2 regions of the Cryptosporangium arvum DSM 44712 genome follow, and region 2 is predicted to be linked to the other one. Evidence: riboswitches for the same ligand, from Rfam matches in the RefSeq annotation. Region 2 holds a riboswitch; the other holds the start of a gene.
What was found. Region 2 has a riboswitch for ZMP and ZTP ahead of CRYAR_RS24170 (bifunctional 5,10-methylenetetrahydrofolate dehydrogenase/5,10-methenyltetrahydrofolate cyclohydrolase). Riboswitches for the same ligand answer to the same signal wherever they lie in the genome.

Region 1: it holds a riboswitch for ZMP and ZTP, as region 2 does, so the genes downstream of both, CRYAR_RS09885 (serine hydroxymethyltransferase) here and CRYAR_RS24170 (bifunctional 5,10-methylenetetrahydrofolate dehydrogenase/5,10-methenyltetrahydrofolate cyclohydrolase) in region 2, are expected to answer to the same signal.

Annotation. Positions count from the first base shown of each region.
Region 1 is NZ_KK073874.1:2,119,225-2,126,654, forward strand. It holds gene CRYAR_RS09860 (ABC transporter ATP-binding protein) at 1-865, opposite strand, end outside; gene CRYAR_RS09865 (Uma2 family endonuclease) at 1,104-1,673, opposite strand; gene CRYAR_RS09870 (Uma2 family endonuclease) at 1,770-2,501, opposite strand; gene CRYAR_RS09875 (3-hydroxyacyl-CoA dehydrogenase NAD-binding domain-containing protein) at 2,567-4,660, opposite strand; gene CRYAR_RS09880 (thiolase family protein) at 4,657-5,859, opposite strand; ZMP/ZTP riboswitch at 5,997-6,091, shown strand; gene CRYAR_RS09885 (serine hydroxymethyltransferase) at 6,116-7,372, shown strand; gene CRYAR_RS09890 (HRDC domain-containing protein) at 7,422-7,430, opposite strand, start outside.
Region 2 is NZ_KK073874.1:5,318,298-5,325,727, forward strand. It holds gene cobF (precorrin-6A synthase (deacetylating)) at 1-361, opposite strand, end outside; gene CRYAR_RS24145 (DUF6223 family protein) at 371-697, opposite strand; gene CRYAR_RS24150 (sensor histidine kinase) at 852-1,922, shown strand; gene CRYAR_RS24155 (response regulator) at 1,919-2,581, shown strand; gene CRYAR_RS24160 (ATP-binding protein) at 2,584-2,970, opposite strand; gene CRYAR_RS43560 (STAS domain-containing protein) at 3,115-3,474, shown strand; gene CRYAR_RS24170 (bifunctional 5,10-methylenetetrahydrofolate dehydrogenase/5,10-methenyltetrahydrofolate cyclohydrolase) at 3,471-4,328, opposite strand; ZMP/ZTP riboswitch at 4,344-4,427, opposite strand; gene CRYAR_RS24175 (hypothetical protein) at 4,427-4,966, opposite strand; gene CRYAR_RS24180 (sensor histidine kinase) at 5,100-7,034, shown strand; gene CRYAR_RS24185 (response regulator transcription factor) at 7,034-7,430, shown strand, end outside.

The DNA of each region.
Region 1 (7,430 bases), 3.2 Mb from region 2:
GCAGGTCCGCGACGGCGTCCAGGATCTGGTCGTACGTGCGCGGGTCGACGAGCGGCACGACGACGGTCCGCCCGTCGTGCGTGGCCGCGATCTCGCGGGAGCGCAGCAGCTCGGCGAGCGCTTCGGCCCCGTCGTCGACCTCGATGACGAGTTCGTCCTGACCGGCGGTCATCGCGTCGACGCGGTCGGCACGCAGCAGCTTGCCGCCGTCGAGTGCGACCAGGTAGTCGCAGATCCGCTCGATCTCCCCGAGCAGGTGCGAGCAGATCACGACCGTGATGCCGAACTCGCTGCCGATCCGGCGGACCAGGTCGAGCATCGCGTCGCGGCCGGCCGGGTCGAGGCCGTTCGTCGGCTCGTCGAGCAGGAGCAGGTCGGGGTCGTGCACCAGCGCCTGCGCGAGCTTCACCCGCTGCTTCATTCCGGTGGAGTAGCCGCCGATCTGCCGGTAGCGCTCCTCGTAGAGCCCCACGTGCCGGAGCGTCTCGGAGGCCCGCTCCCGTGCGGTCGCTTTCGGCAGGCCACTGATCCGGCCGAAGTGCGTGACCAGCTCGGCCGCGGAGATGTCCGGCGGCAGGCAGTCGTATTCGGGCATGTACCCGACCCGGGCGCGGACGAGCTCGCCGTCGACGGTGGGGTCGAGCCCCAGGACCTCGATGGTGCCGCTGGAGGGCGGCAGCAGACCGAGGACGATCTTGAGGAACGTCGACTTCCCGGCGCCGTTCGCACCGACGAGGCCGACCACACCGCCCGTGGTCCCCGTTCCGGAGACCACTGCGGAGTCGATCGTGACGGACAGGTCATCAAGCGCCCGTACGCCACCGTCGTACTGTTTCGCCAGGGATCGAGTCGTTATGACGGTCACGGCGGGTAACTGTAGGGAGTCCTACACCGCCGGCACATCGGGAATACCCCTGAGCCGCAGCCCTGGGAATCTCCGCCGTAGGCAGGACAAGCCCGTTGCCCGCGGGGGTGTCGCGCGGGCAACGGGCGGCAACCGAGCGACGGATCCCGGACCGACCCCGCCGGTAAACCGGTCCGGTGGTCCTCCCGCTCGGAGACTGCGCCCGCCAGAGGCGGGATCTACCGCCAGAAGGCGGGATCTACCGCCAGAGGGCGGGATCGATCTGGATCTGGAACGGCTCTTCGAGCGTGAACAGATCGCGGTGCTCGGTGGGCTTCTCGTAGGTCTTGTTGCCGCCGAGGCGATAGGCGTAGCAGATGACCTCGGGCTCGGTCTCCAGGCGCAGGTAGAGCGGAATTCCCCAGGCCGCGTAGACCGCCACCTTCGTGGTGCGGTCGGGCGTGTAGGAATGGCGCGACACGACCTCGGCCGCGAGCGAGACCTCGTGCGGGTGCGCCCAGCCGCGGTGCGCACCTCGCCGGGTCAGCTCGCGCGGGACGACGAGGATGTCGGGAGCCCGGAGTTCGGCGACCACCCGGCCGTCGTAGATCCGGACCTCACCCTCCTGGACCGGCCAGTACTGGCTCGGGCACTGCTCCTCGAGGACGTTCGCCAACCGGCGGCACGCTTCCTGGTGCCAGAACGTGGGCCGGGGCGAGACGACCAGCCGACCGTCCTCGATCTCGTAGTGCACGCCCTCCGGGACCTGCACCAGCTCTTCGTCGGACCATCCGTCCGGGGGTTCGTAGAGTCCTACCGCGGCTGTCATGCCGGTCACGGTAGGGACTGGTGTGTGCGCTGGTGATCCCTCCACGTATCGCCGCGCGTCCCCCATGCATCAGCCCGCCGCGCCGAGCGCACTAAGTCAGCGCAACGCCGCCAACTCGATCCGAATCGGGTAGGGATCGTCCGTTTCGAAGACCTCGGCGTGTTCGACCGGAGTCAGGTAGGTCTTGGTCACCGGATCGAGGCGGTACTCGTAGAGCGCGACCGACGGCTCACGTTCAATGCGCAGATATAGCCCGACGCCCCATTCGGCGTACACGCCGACTTTCGTGATTCGGTCGGCGACCCTGGAACCGGTGGAAACAATCTCGGCCGCGACGGGAACCTCGTTCGGCTGGATCCATCCCCGTTCGGCGTCGCGCTCCCGAAGAGCCCGGGGAAGCACCATGACATCTGGGATGCGACGCTGCACGATGTGGCCGGCGTCGTTCAGAACACGAATTTCGCATTCGTAGAGCGCGATCAAGTCGCGCGGACAATTTTCCCGGAGAGCGGCCGTAACGATGAATCCAGCGTCCTGGTGCCAGGGGATGGGCTGCGGAGTCACGATGAGGTGTCCGTCCTCGATCTCGTAACGCACGCCCTCGGGAATCTCGGCGAGCATGTCGTCGGTCCACCCGAATGGCCCCGGCCTGGCGCTCAGGCTCTCGAAACCCACGATGGCGGTCATGACGTCGAAGCTATCGGGATCCTCAATGGAATCCGCATCCCGGAAAGTATTTGTGGATAGCGAGCGGTATATGTTCTCGCGAACCCGCTTTCGGTACACGATCGCCTCGGGATTGGGCTCGATCGGGTCATCTTCATCCACAGAATGAGAGTAGCTCTTGACGGCAGCGGCCCGGCATCCCTCAAGGGACACCGGGCCGCGGGGGATCAGGCCGGGAGGCTGGCTACTCCGGGGGCCAGGAAACGCTGGCCGGTCACCTTCTCCGCGACGCCGACGCGGTCCAGGTACGGCGTGATGCCGCCGAGATGGAACGGCCAGCCCGCGCCGAGGATCATGCACAGGTCGATGTCCTGCGCCGCCGCGACCACGCCCTCGTCCAGCATCAGCCGGATCTCCTCGGCCAGCGCCGCGAGCGCCCGCTCACGGATCTCGTCCGCGGACGGCCCGCCGGTCCGCGGGCCGTAGATCTCGGCCACCGCCGGATCGACGACCGGCGAACCGCTCGACCAGTCGAGGAACGCGGTCTTGCCCGCCCCGACCACCGTGCGCATGTTCTCCGACACGTAGAACCGCGAGGGGTACGCCTCGTGCAGCGTCTCGGACACGTGCAGCGCGATCGCCGGACCCACCAGCTGCAACAGCAGCAGTGGGCTCATCGGCAGCCCCAGCGGCTCCAGCGCCCGGTCGGCCTCCAGCAGGTCGGTGCCCTCGTCGATCGCGCGCGTGACCTCGCCCAGGAACCGGGTCAGCAACCGGTTGACCACGAACGCCGGGGCGTCCTTGACCAGCACGCACGACTTACCCAGCGACTTGCCGACCGAGAACGCGGTGGCCAGCGACGCGTCGTCGGTCTGCTCGGCGCGGACGATCTCCAGCAGCGGCAGCACCGCGACCGGGTTGAAGAAGTGGAATCCGACGACCCGCTCCGGGTGCTGCAACCTCGACGCCATCTCGGTCACCGAGAGCGACGAGGTGTTCGTGGCGAGCACGCACGACGGCGACACGACGGCTTCGACGTCGGCGAACACCTGCTGCTTGACGCCGATCTCCTCGAACACCGCCTCGATGACGAAGTCCGCGTCGGCGAACGCGTCCTTGGTCAGCGAGCCGGTGACCAACGCCTTCAGGCGGTTGGCCCGGTCCGGCGACACCCGCTTGCGCGAGAGCAGCTTGTCGATCTCGCCGTGCACGTAGCCGACGCCCTTGTCCAGGCGGGCCTGGTCGAGGTCGGTCAGCACGACCGGCACCTCGAGCTTGCGCGCGAACAGCAGCGCGAGCTGACCGGCCATCAGCCCGGCGCCGACCACGCCCACCTTCGTCACCGGCCGGGCGAGCTTCCGGTCCGGCACCCCGACCGGGCGCTTCGCGCGCTTCTGCACCAGGTCGAACGAGTACAGGCCGGCGCGCAGCTCGTCGCCCATGATCAGGTCGGCGAGCGCCTCGTCCTCGGCGGCGGTGCCGTCCTCGAACGTCGACGTCCTGGCCGCGGCGATCAGGTCGAGGGCCCGGTACGGCGCCGGGGAGGCGCCGTGCACCTTGCCGTCCGCGACCGCGCGGCCCCAGGCGACGGCGTCGTCCCAGGCTTGCCCGCGGTCGATCTCCGGGCGCGCGACCTCGACGTCTCCACGCAGCACCCCGGCCGCCCACTCCAGCGACCGCTCCAGGAAGTCGGCCGGCTCGAAGAGAACGTCGCCGATGCCCAGCTCCAGGTATTGCGTGGGCTTGAGCATCTTGTTCTGGTTCAGCGCGTTCTCGACGATCACCGTCACCGCGTTCCCGGCGCCGATGAGGTTCGGCAGCAGCCAGGTGCCGCCCCAGCCCGGTACCAGTCCGAGGAACACCTCGGGCAGCGCGAGCGCGGCCGCGCCGGAGGAGATCGTGCGGTAGTCGCAGTGCAGGCCGATCTCGATGCCGCCGCCCATCGCGGCACCGTTCACGAACGCGAACGTCGGCACCGACGCGTCGCGCAGCCGGGCGAACGTCGCGTGGCCGAGCCGGCCGATCGCCAGCGCCTGCTCGCGGTCGGTGAGGCGGGGGACGCCGTCGAGGTCGGCGCCGACCGCGAAGATGAACGGCTTGCCGGTGACCGCGATCGCCTTGACGCCCGGCGAGTGGGCCTCGATCTCGTCCAGAGCGGAGTTGAGGGAGGCCAGACCGCCCGGGCCGAACGTCGAGGGACGCGTGTGGTCCTTGCCGTTGTCCAACGTGATCAGCGCGATCTCGCCGTCCAGGCCGGGCAGCGCCAGGTAGCGGACGAACGCGTTCGTCACGACCTCGTCAGCGAATTCGGGGGTCGTCACTTGGTGCCCTCCCAGTTCGGGTTCTCCCAGATGACCGCCCCGCCCATGCCGATGCCGATGCACATCGCGGTGAGCCCGTAGCGCACGTCCGGACGCTCCGCGAAGTGCCGCGAGAGCTGGGTGAAGAGCCGGACGCCGGAGGACGCCAGCGGGTGACCGATCGCGATCGCGCCGCCCCACGGGTTGACGCGCTCGTCGTCGTCGGCGATGCCGAAGTGGTCGAGCAGTGCGAGCACCTGCACCGCGAACGCCTCGTTGAGCTCGAACAGCCCGATGTCGTCGATGCCCAGACCGGCCTTCGCCAGCGCCTTCTCGGTGGCCGGTACCGGGCCGACGCCCATCACCTCGGGCTCCACGCCCACGAACGCGAACGACACCAGCCGGGCGCCGATCGGGAGGCCCAGTTCACGGGCCACGTCCTCGGCGGCCAGGATGCTCGCGGTCGCCCCGTCGTTCAGGCCGGCCGCGTTGCCCGCGGTGACCCGGCCATGCGGGCGGAACGGCGTCTTGAGCCCGGCCAGGCCCTCCAGCGTCGTCTCCGGGCGCGGCGGCTCGTCGGCGGTGGCCAGGCCCCAGCCCTTCTCCGCGCTGCGGGTGGCGACCGTGACCAGGTCGCGCTGGATCTTGCCGTTGGCCAGCGCCTTCGCGTACTTCTGCTGGCTGGCGAGCGCGAACGCGTCCGCCCGCTCGCGCGTCAGGTGCGGGAAGCGGTCGTGCAGGTTCTCCGCGGTCTGGCCCATCACCAGCGCCGACGGGTCGACGATGCGCTCGGACAGGAAGCGGGGGTTCGGGTCGACGCCCTCACCCATCGGGTGGCGTCCCATGTGCTCGACACCACCGGCGATCGCGACGTCGTACGCGCCGAACGCGATGCCGCCGGCGACGCTCGTGGCCGCGGTCATCGCGCCCGCGCACATGCGGTCGACGGCGAAGCCGGGCACCGACTTCGGCAGGCCGGCCAGCAGCGCGGCGGTCCGGCCGATCGTCAGGCCCTGGTCACCGGTCTGGGTGGTGGCCGCGATGGCCACCTCGTCGATCCGCGCAGGCGGCAGCGACGGGTTACGGCGGAGCAGCTCGCGGATGGTGCGGATCACGAGGTCGTCGGCGCGCGTCTCGGCGTAGATCCCCTTCGGCCCGGCCTTGCCGAACGGGGTGCGGACGCCGTCGACGAAGACCACGTCACGGCTCTGACGGGACACAGGTCCTCCACGGATTGGAAATATCTGGCGCGAATGCTACTCGCCGGTAACACCGACCGGTAACGCACCTAAAACGTGTGACGAGGCACACCGCCCATGTAACACGCCGTCGGGTGCTCCTCCCCTCGCCGCTAGGGTGGAGGCGTCGCGACTGGCGCAGTCAAAGGTGGAAGCAACCACCGGGAAGCGACACGGATCCCGTACGAAAACACCGTGCGCCTGGGTGGCGGGGCTGACGACATCAGGGAGCTTTTCGATGACGCTCAACCAACCGCCCACGCCGCACCTCGCCGCGGAAGACCCCGACGTCGCCCGGCTCGTCGAGGCCGAGGCCCAGCGCCAGCAGGACACGATCCGGCTCATCGCGTCGGAGAACTACGTGTCCGCGGCCGTGCTCGAGGCCACCGGGTCGGTGTTCACCAACAAGTACTCCGAGGGGTACGCCGGTAAGCGGTACTACGAGGGCCAGCAGCTGGTAGACCCGCTCGAGGAGCTGGCGATCGCCCGCGCGAAGGCCGTGTTCGGCGCCGAGCACGTCAACGTGCAGCCGTACTCCGGCTCGCCGGCGAACCTCGCGATCTACCTCGCCGTGCTCAAGCCGGGCGAGACCGTGCTGGGCATGGGGCTGCCGAGCGGCGGGCACCTCACCCACGGCTGGAGCGTGTCGGCCACCGGCAAGTGGTTCAACGCGGTGCACTACGGCGTCCGCAAGGAGACCGGCCGCGTCGACCTGGACGAGGTGCGCGACCTGGCGCTGCGCGAGCGTCCGAAGCTGATCTTCTGCGGCGGCACCGCGGTGCCGCGCACGATCGACTTCGCCGGCTTCGCCGCCATCGCGAAGGAGGTCGGTGCGGTGCTCGCGGCCGACGTCGCGCACATCGCCGGGCTGATCGCCGGCGGCGCGCACCCGTCGCCGGTCGGCCACGCCGACATCATCTCGACGACGACGCACAAGACCCTCCGCGGGCCGCGCGGCGCGATGCTCATGTCCACCGAGGAGTGGGCGAAGCCGCTGGACAAGGCCGTGTTCCCGGGCCTGCAGGGCGGGCCGCACAACCACACGACGGCGGCGATCGCGGTCGCGCTGAAGGAAGCGGCGACGCCGGAGTTCTCGGCCTACGCCCACCAGATCGTCGCGAACGCGTCCGCGCTGGCCGACGCCCTGCTCGAGCGCGGCTTCGACCTGGTCTCCGGCGGCACCGACAACCACCTGATCCTGGCCGACCTGTCGCCCAAGGGCATCGGGGGCAAGCCGGCCGCGAAGGCGCTCGACCGCGCCGGGATCGAGCTCAACTACAACACGGTGCCGTTCGACCCGCGCAAGCCGTTCGACCCGTCGGGCATCCGGATCGGCACCGCCGCGGTCACGACGCGTGGGCTCGGCACCGCCGAGATGCCGCTGATCGCGGACTTCATCGACCGCGCGGTGGCCGCCGAGGGCGACGAGCCCGCCCTCGACGCGATCGCCGCCGAGGTCCGCGCGCTCCTGGCATCGTTCCCCGTCCCGGCCTGACCGTCCGAACCGAACCCCGGCCCGCCGCCCGGCGAGCCGGGGTTCGGCGTCAGTCGGC
Region 2 (7,430 bases):
TCGTGCCGTCGTAGAGGGCCGGGTCGCCCCAGACCAGGATCCCGGCGGTGCCGTCCGCGGCCACCTCGGTGCGCAGCGCGTGCTCCACGGCCGCCGACCGCGCGTCACGCCAGGCCTCGACCGCCCCCGCGTAGTCCTCCGCGGTGCGGTCCCGGGGCGGGTCGGCGATCGTCACGACCCGGTAGCCGCCGGTTCCGCGGAACCGCTCCAGGATCGCCTGCCGGGCGGCGGTCAGCTCCGCGGTCGTCTCCCCCTTGTCCAGGACGAGGAACACGTCGACGCCGCGCAGCGCGTCGACCGCTTCGACGGTGAGCAGGCCGGGGTCGCCCGCGCCGATACCGATGACCCGAATGTGTCGCACCCGCGGAGCCTAACCAGGCTGTTCGTCCACCGCGCAGGTACGGGTCCTGCGCCGGGCCAGACCACCGAGCAGCGCCGCGGTCAGCCCGAGGACCAGCGCCACGAACCCGCCGACGATGCCGCTGCCGCTGCCGGGACCGCCGTCCGCGGTGGCGACGACAAACGCGCCGGCCAGGGCACCGGCACCGCCGGTGGCCAGCGCCGCGGCCGACGCCCGCCGCCCGGCCCTGGCCAGCGCGACGCCGCCGAGGACGACCCCGGCCAGCGCGATCACGGCCGCGGTGCTGGCGACGAGCCGCCCGGTGGTGAGGCTGTACACCGTGGACTCCAGAACCATGGGAACTCCTCCGTCGTTGGTGACCTGATCGTGTCCCGCCGGCGGCCGGTCGCGCGTCGTGCGGACGCGGGCGCTTCGCGCTGCTGCGAACGTGGTAGCCGGGTCCTCCTCGCGCAGGACCCGCGCGGCCGGGGAGCCGGTTTACAGTGCCCGCATGGGCCGTGTCCGGGACGCCGCGATCGCCCTCGGGCTCGCGGCCGTCCTGGTTCTCGCCGGGCTCTCCGAGGGCACCGGGGCGTCGATCGGGTACGTGTTCCTGGCCGGGGGCGGGCTGGTGCTGGCGGCACGCGGCCGGGCGCCCGTCGTCGTGCTCGTCGTCGCCGGGCTGTGCGCGATCGGCCACCGCGCGGCCGGGTTCGACGTGCTCGCGGTCGGCTACCTGGTGGCGGTGTACGGGGCAGTGCGGGCCGGGCACCGCCGGGTCACCGCCGGGGTGAGCCTCCTCGTGCTCGTCGCGCTGCCGGTGGCCACGTCGCTCTCCGGGGTGCACGGCGCCGGAGCGGCGCTGACGCAGGCCCGGGGGGTGCTCGAGCTGGCCTGGCTGATCGCGGCCGGAGCGGCCGGGGAAGCGCTGCGCCAGGCCGAGCGGCGGGCCGACGAGGCCGAGCGCACCCGCGAGGAGATCGCCCGGCGCCGGGCCGACGAGGAGCGGCTGCACATCGCGCGCGAGCTGCACGACTCGCTGACCCACCAGATCTCGGTGATCACCGTGCAGTCCGAGGCCGCCGTCCACCTCGCGAAGAAGCGCGGCGAGCCGGTGCCGGCACCGATGCTGGCGATCCGGGACGCCGGCCGCGAGGCCTCCCGCGAACTGCGCGCGACGCTGGAGGCGCTGCGTGACGACGCGCGCACCCCGCCGCGCGGGATCGACGACATCCCGGACCTGGTGCGCCAGGTCACGGTCGACGCGTCGCTGACCGTGGAGGGCGACCGCGGCGACGTCCCCGCCGCGGTGGACCGCACCGCGTTCCGGATCGTGCAGGAGTCGCTGACCAACGTCGCCCGGCACGCCGGGGCCACGTCGGCGTCGGTCCGGATCGCCTACCGCCCCGAGGTGGTGACGATCCAGGTCGACGACGACGGCCGGGCGCGACCGGCCGCACCGCCGGTGCCGGGGGTCGGCCTGGCCGGCATGCGTGAGCGGGTGACCGCGCTGGGCGGAACACTGCGTGCCGGTGCGCGCGACTCCGGTGGGTTCACCGTCCACGCCGAGCTGCCGCGGTGATCCGGGTCCTGCTCGTCGACGACCAGCCGCTGATCCGCAGCGGGTTCCGGGCGCTGCTCGAGGCCGAGGACGACCTGGAGGTGGTCGGCGAGGCCGGCGACGGGCACGAGGGCGTCGCGCTGGCCCGGCAGCACCGGCCCGACGTCGCGCTCGTCGACGTCCGGATGCCGGTCACCGACGGCATCGAGACGACCAGGCGGATCGCCGGTGACCCCGCGCTGGCCGGGGTGCACGTCGTCATCCTCACCAACTACGGCCTCGACGAGTACGTGTTCCACGCGCTGCGGGCGGGGGCCGCCGGTTTCCTGGTGAAGGACATCCAGCCGGAGGACTTCCTGCACGCGGTGCGCGTCGCCGCGCGGGGTGACGCGCTGCTCGCCCCGTCGATCACCCGCCGGCTGATCGACCGGTACGTGACCCGGCCGGTGCGGGTGGACACGACCGCGCTGGCCGGGTTGACGCAGCGCGAGCGGGACGCGGTCGCGCTCGTCGCGCAGGGGTACTCGAACGAGCAGATCGCCGGGCTCTGGGTGATCAGCCCGGTGACCGCCAAGACCCACGTGAACCGGGCGATGACCAAGCTTGGCGCCAGGGACCGTGCGCAGCTCGTCGTCCTCGCCTACGAGTCGGGCCTGGTCCGGGGCCCGGACCGCGGCTAACGTCAGCCGCTCGACCTCGGTCGGAGCGTGGTGAGCGCCGCCCACACGGACTTCCCGTCCGGCACCGGGCACACGCCCCAGCCGCTCGCGAACGTGTCGACGAGTCGCAGTCCGCACGGTCCGCGCCCGACCGGGATCGTCGACGGGGTGACCGAGCGGTCGGCCACCGACAGGTGCAGGGAGGAGCCCCGGTAGGCCATCGTGACGAGCATGTCGGTGCGCGCGTGCCGCACCGCGTTGTCGACCAGTTCGGTGACCACCACCGCCGCCGCCTCGCCGACGTGCTCGAGGGACCAGGCCGCGCAGGCCGCCGCCAGCATCCGGCGGGCCTCCGGCGCCGCGTCCGCGGTGGGCCGGAGGTACAGCCGCAGACGGGCGACGTCCGGCATGTGAGCCTCCTCCGACCCGGGCGGCCCGGTGGTACCCCCGCTACGGAGGCGGAACCGCCGGACCGGGTTAGACTTCTGATCGGGTTCGGCCCAGAGCCCGGTCATGCACGCGCGCCCGCCACGGCGCCCTGACCGGAGGTCTCCGTGACCGATTCGTACTTCGCCGAGCCCGACCTCCCTCTCACCGTCACCGTGCGCCGCCACCAGGCCGGTATTCGCCTCGAGCTGACCGGTGAACTCGACCTCCGGACCGAGCCGCTGCTGCTCGGCGCGATCGATTCGCTGCTGCCGCGGCCCGGCGGCCCGGTCATGGTGGACTGCACCGCGTTGCGGTTCATCGACGCGCGCGGGCTCGCGACGCTGCTGCGCGCCCAGGCCACGCTCACCGACGCCGGTTACGGCCTCGCCGTGACCAACCCCTCCGCGGCGCTGCGCCGCATCCTGTCCGCGACCGGTCTGTCCGGCACGCTGCCCGAGCGCTCCCGCCCGAAGCTCGACCGTTAGGCGGTGGCCCGCTCGGCCGCGGCCACCGCGTTGCGGAACAGCATCGCGACGGTCGTCGGTCCGACGCCGCCGACCCGCGGCGTGATGGCCGAGGCCACCTGCTCACACGCTTCGTCGACGTCGGGCAGGAGCCGCCGGCCCGCGTACCGGACCCCGGCGCCGATCACGACCGCGCCCGGGCGCACGTGCTCGGGCCGGACGATGCCCGGCACGCCGGCCGCGGCGACCAGGATCTCCGCGCGGCGGGTGTAGCGCTCCCAGTCCGGGACGCCGGTGTGCACGACGGTGACCGCGGCGTTCGCGGTCGGCCGCTTCTGCGCGAGCAGCATGGCCAGCGGCCGGCCGAGCGTCGCGCCCCGCCCCAGGATCACGACCTCGCGCCCGGACACCGGGATCTCGTAGTGCGCGAGCAGCGCCTCGATACCGGCCGGGGTGCACGGCAGCGGCCCGGGAAGGCCCACCGCGAGCCGCCCCATGTTCGTCGGGTGCATGCCGTCGACGTCCTTGTCGGGCTCGAGGGCCTGCAGGGCGGCGTCGTAGTCGAGGTGGCCCGGGATCGGGTACTGCACGAGCACGCCGTGCACGGTCTCGTCGGTGTTGAACTCGCTGACGACCTCGAGCAGGTCGGCCTGGGTCGCGTCGGCGGGCAGGTGCCGGTGCGGCGAGTCGAAGCCCAGATCGGCGGCCTGCTTCTGCTTGATGCGGATGTAGCCGGCGCTGGCCTCGTCGTCGCCGACCAGGACGGTCGCGAGGCCGGGCCGCACGCCCCGGGCGCGGAGCGCGTCGGCGCGCCGGGCGACGTCGGCGAGTACGGACGCGGCCACCGGGCCGCCGGGCAGGAGTCGAGCCGTCATCGACGCTCCTCGAGGTGCGGAAGCCCAGGCGGTCGACTCCCGCGGAGAGGCTCCCCGATGGTTCGGACCATCCCAGTGCCGCCAGTCGCGTCTACCGGTCAGGATACCGGGGCCGGGACGAGCGCGGCGCGTGCCGTCGCCCGTGCGCCCAGCGCCGCGACGAGCACGACGTTCACGGTGACGGCGAGCCAGCCGACGTTCGCGATGTGCGCCACCGGCCAGCCGAGCGCGGCGACCGCCACCCCGAGCGCGACCCAGGTGTGCTCGCGGCGCAGACCCACCGCGATCAGGAGCAGCGTCAGCGGGAAGCCGAGGCCGAGGACCTTGATCAGCGTCGCGGCGCCGCCGGCGTCGTTGAGGTCGGTGTCGCCCAGCGCGACGTGCAGCGTGTTGAAGCCGTAGCCGATGTTCCCGGCCGCACCGAGCACCCCGACGACCAGCAGTGCGACGGCGAACGCGCCCCGCTGGGTGCCGGCCGCCCAGAACACCACGAGCACGTACCCGGCGGCGCCGAGCACGTGCAGCACGCCCGCGGCCGGGTCGTCCCAGCCGCGGAGCGCGTAGAGCAGGTCGGCGGCGAGGTAGATCAGCGGGGCCACGAGCAGTGACCCGGTCAGCAGGCGGTCGGTGGGTGTCACGGGACGCTCCCTCGGTCGGCGGGTTGCGCTCCACGATCGGGGCTCCGGCGGCCCGGGACATCGGGGCCGGCCCCCGGGGGTCCTAGGGCCAGCCCTGATCCATCCGGCCCCGCGGCTCTGCGACGATGCCGCCATGACCAGCACGGTTCGCGCGGCGGGCACGGGCGTGGCCGCGTTCGTCGTCGCGGGCGCGGGGGCGGGCGTGGCCGCGCTCGTCGTCGCCGGGTTCGTGCTGGGCCCGCACCTGGGCAACCTGCACAACGGTCTGATCGGGGCGTCGTTCGGCGCGGTCGGTCTCTACGTCGTGCACCGCCGGCCGGCGGTCCGCGAGGGCTGGTTGTTCGTCGCGACCGGGGCCGCCCACGCGTGGATGTTCGCCGCGCGGGAGTACGGCCTGCACCCCGGCCCGCTGCCGGGCGCGTCCTGGGTCGGCTGGCTCGGGGTGTGGCCGCTGCCGCTGGTGCTGGTGCTGGTCGGCGTCACGATCATGGGTTTCCCGGACGGGCGGCTGCCGTCGCCGGGATGGCGGCCGGTGGTCGGAGGGCTGGCCGCGGTCGGTCTGGTCCTCTCGGCCGTGTCGGCGTTGTGGCCGGTGGAGTACGCCCGCACCGGGCTGGTCGCCCCGCACCCGCTGCACCTGCCGGGGCGGGCGGACGCGTTCTACGAGATCGCCCGGGGCGTCGGCTACCTGCTGTTCCAGCTGACGTGGGTGGTGTGCGTGGTCGTGCGGCTGCGCCGGGCCCGCGGCGACGAGGCGCGTCAGCTGCGGGTGTTCGTGTTCGCCGCGGTCGGGTCGGGCGCGGCGATGGTGACCGGCCTGCTGATCTGGGGCAGCCCGCTGGCCGGGGTGCTGGCCGTTCCGCTGGTGGCGGTCGCGGCCGGTGCCGCGATCCTCAAGTACCGGCTGTACGACATCGACCCGGTGCTCAACAAGGCGTTCGTGTTCGCGGTGATGGCCGGCCTGGTGACGCTGGGTTACGCGGTGCTGGTGACGAGCATCGGGCAGCTGGTGTCCGGCTACGCCTCGCTGGTGGCGACCGGGGTGGTCGCGGTGGCGTTCGAACCGTTGCGCCGGCGGGTGCAGCGGCTGGCCGACCGGCTGGTGTACGGGCACCGCGCGACCGCGTACGAGGCGCTGGCCCGCCTGTCCGCGCACCTGGCGACGCCGGCCGGCCGGCCGCTGGACGGGATCTGCGCCACGGTCGCCGACGGGGTCGGGGCACGCGAGGTCGTGCTCTGGGCCGGGACCGCCGACGAGCTGCGTGCGGTGTCGGCCTGGCCGGAGAGCGCCCGGCCCGGCGGCGTGTGCGCGCTGGGCGACGTACCGGGGGTGCCGATCGTCCACGACGGGCGGTTGCGTGGGGTGCTCACCGTGGTCAAGGCCGACCCGCTGTCGGCCGCCGAACGTCGCCTGGTGGGTGAGGTCGCGGCCCAGGCCGGTCTGATCCTCGAACTGCAGGGCACCGCGCAGCGCCTGGTGGCCGCCGGGGACGCGGCCCGCCGCCGGTTGGAGCGCGACCTGCACGACGGCGCCCAGCAGCACCTGGTGACCGCGTCGTTCGAGCTGGGGAGCCTGGTGCGGCTGGCCGAGGCGTCCGGCGACGCCGACCTGGCCGCGCGGGCGGAGTCGGCGCGGGCACGGGTGCTCGCCGCGACCGCGGAACTGCGTGAGCTGGCCCGGGGCCTGCACCCGGCGGTGTTGACCGACGACGGGCTCGGCGCGGCCGTGGAGCAGCTCGCCGACCGGTCGGCGATCCCGGTGCGGGTGGCGTTCGACGTGGAGTCCCGGCCGCCCGCCGAGGTCGAGGCGACCGCGTACTTCTTCGTCAGCGAAGGGCTGGCGAACGCGGCGAAACACTCGGGGGCCTCGGTGGTGCGGGTCGGGCTGACCCGGCGCGGCGACCGGCTCGCGATCGACGTGATCGACGACGGGGGCGGCGGCGCCGAGGTCCGCACCGGCAGCGGGCTGGAAGGGCTGGCCGACCGGCTGGCGACACTCGGCGCGCGGCTGGAGGTCGACAGTGGCCCGTCGGGGACCCGGATCGCGACGGTGATCCCGTGCGCGTGATGCTCGCCGACGACTCGGTACTGCTGCGCGAGGGCGTCGCCCGGATCCTCGCCGAGACCGGTTTCGTGGTGACCGGCCAGGCCTCCGACGGCCCGGGGCTGCTGGCGATGGTGCGCCGGGATCCGCCCGACGTCGCGGTGATCGACCTGCGGATGCCGCCGGGCTTCTCGGCCGAGGGCATCGACGCCGCGGCCGCGATCCGGGCCACCGCGCCGGGGGTCGGGCTGCTGATCCTGTCGCAGTACGTCGAGGTGCACCACGCGCTGCGCCTGATGACGCAGTTCGACGGCGGCGTCGGCTATCTGTTGAAGGACCGGGTGTCCGACCTGACGGCGTTCGCCGGTGACGTGCGCCGGATCGGCGGCGGCCAGACCGTGATCGACCCCGAACTCGTGT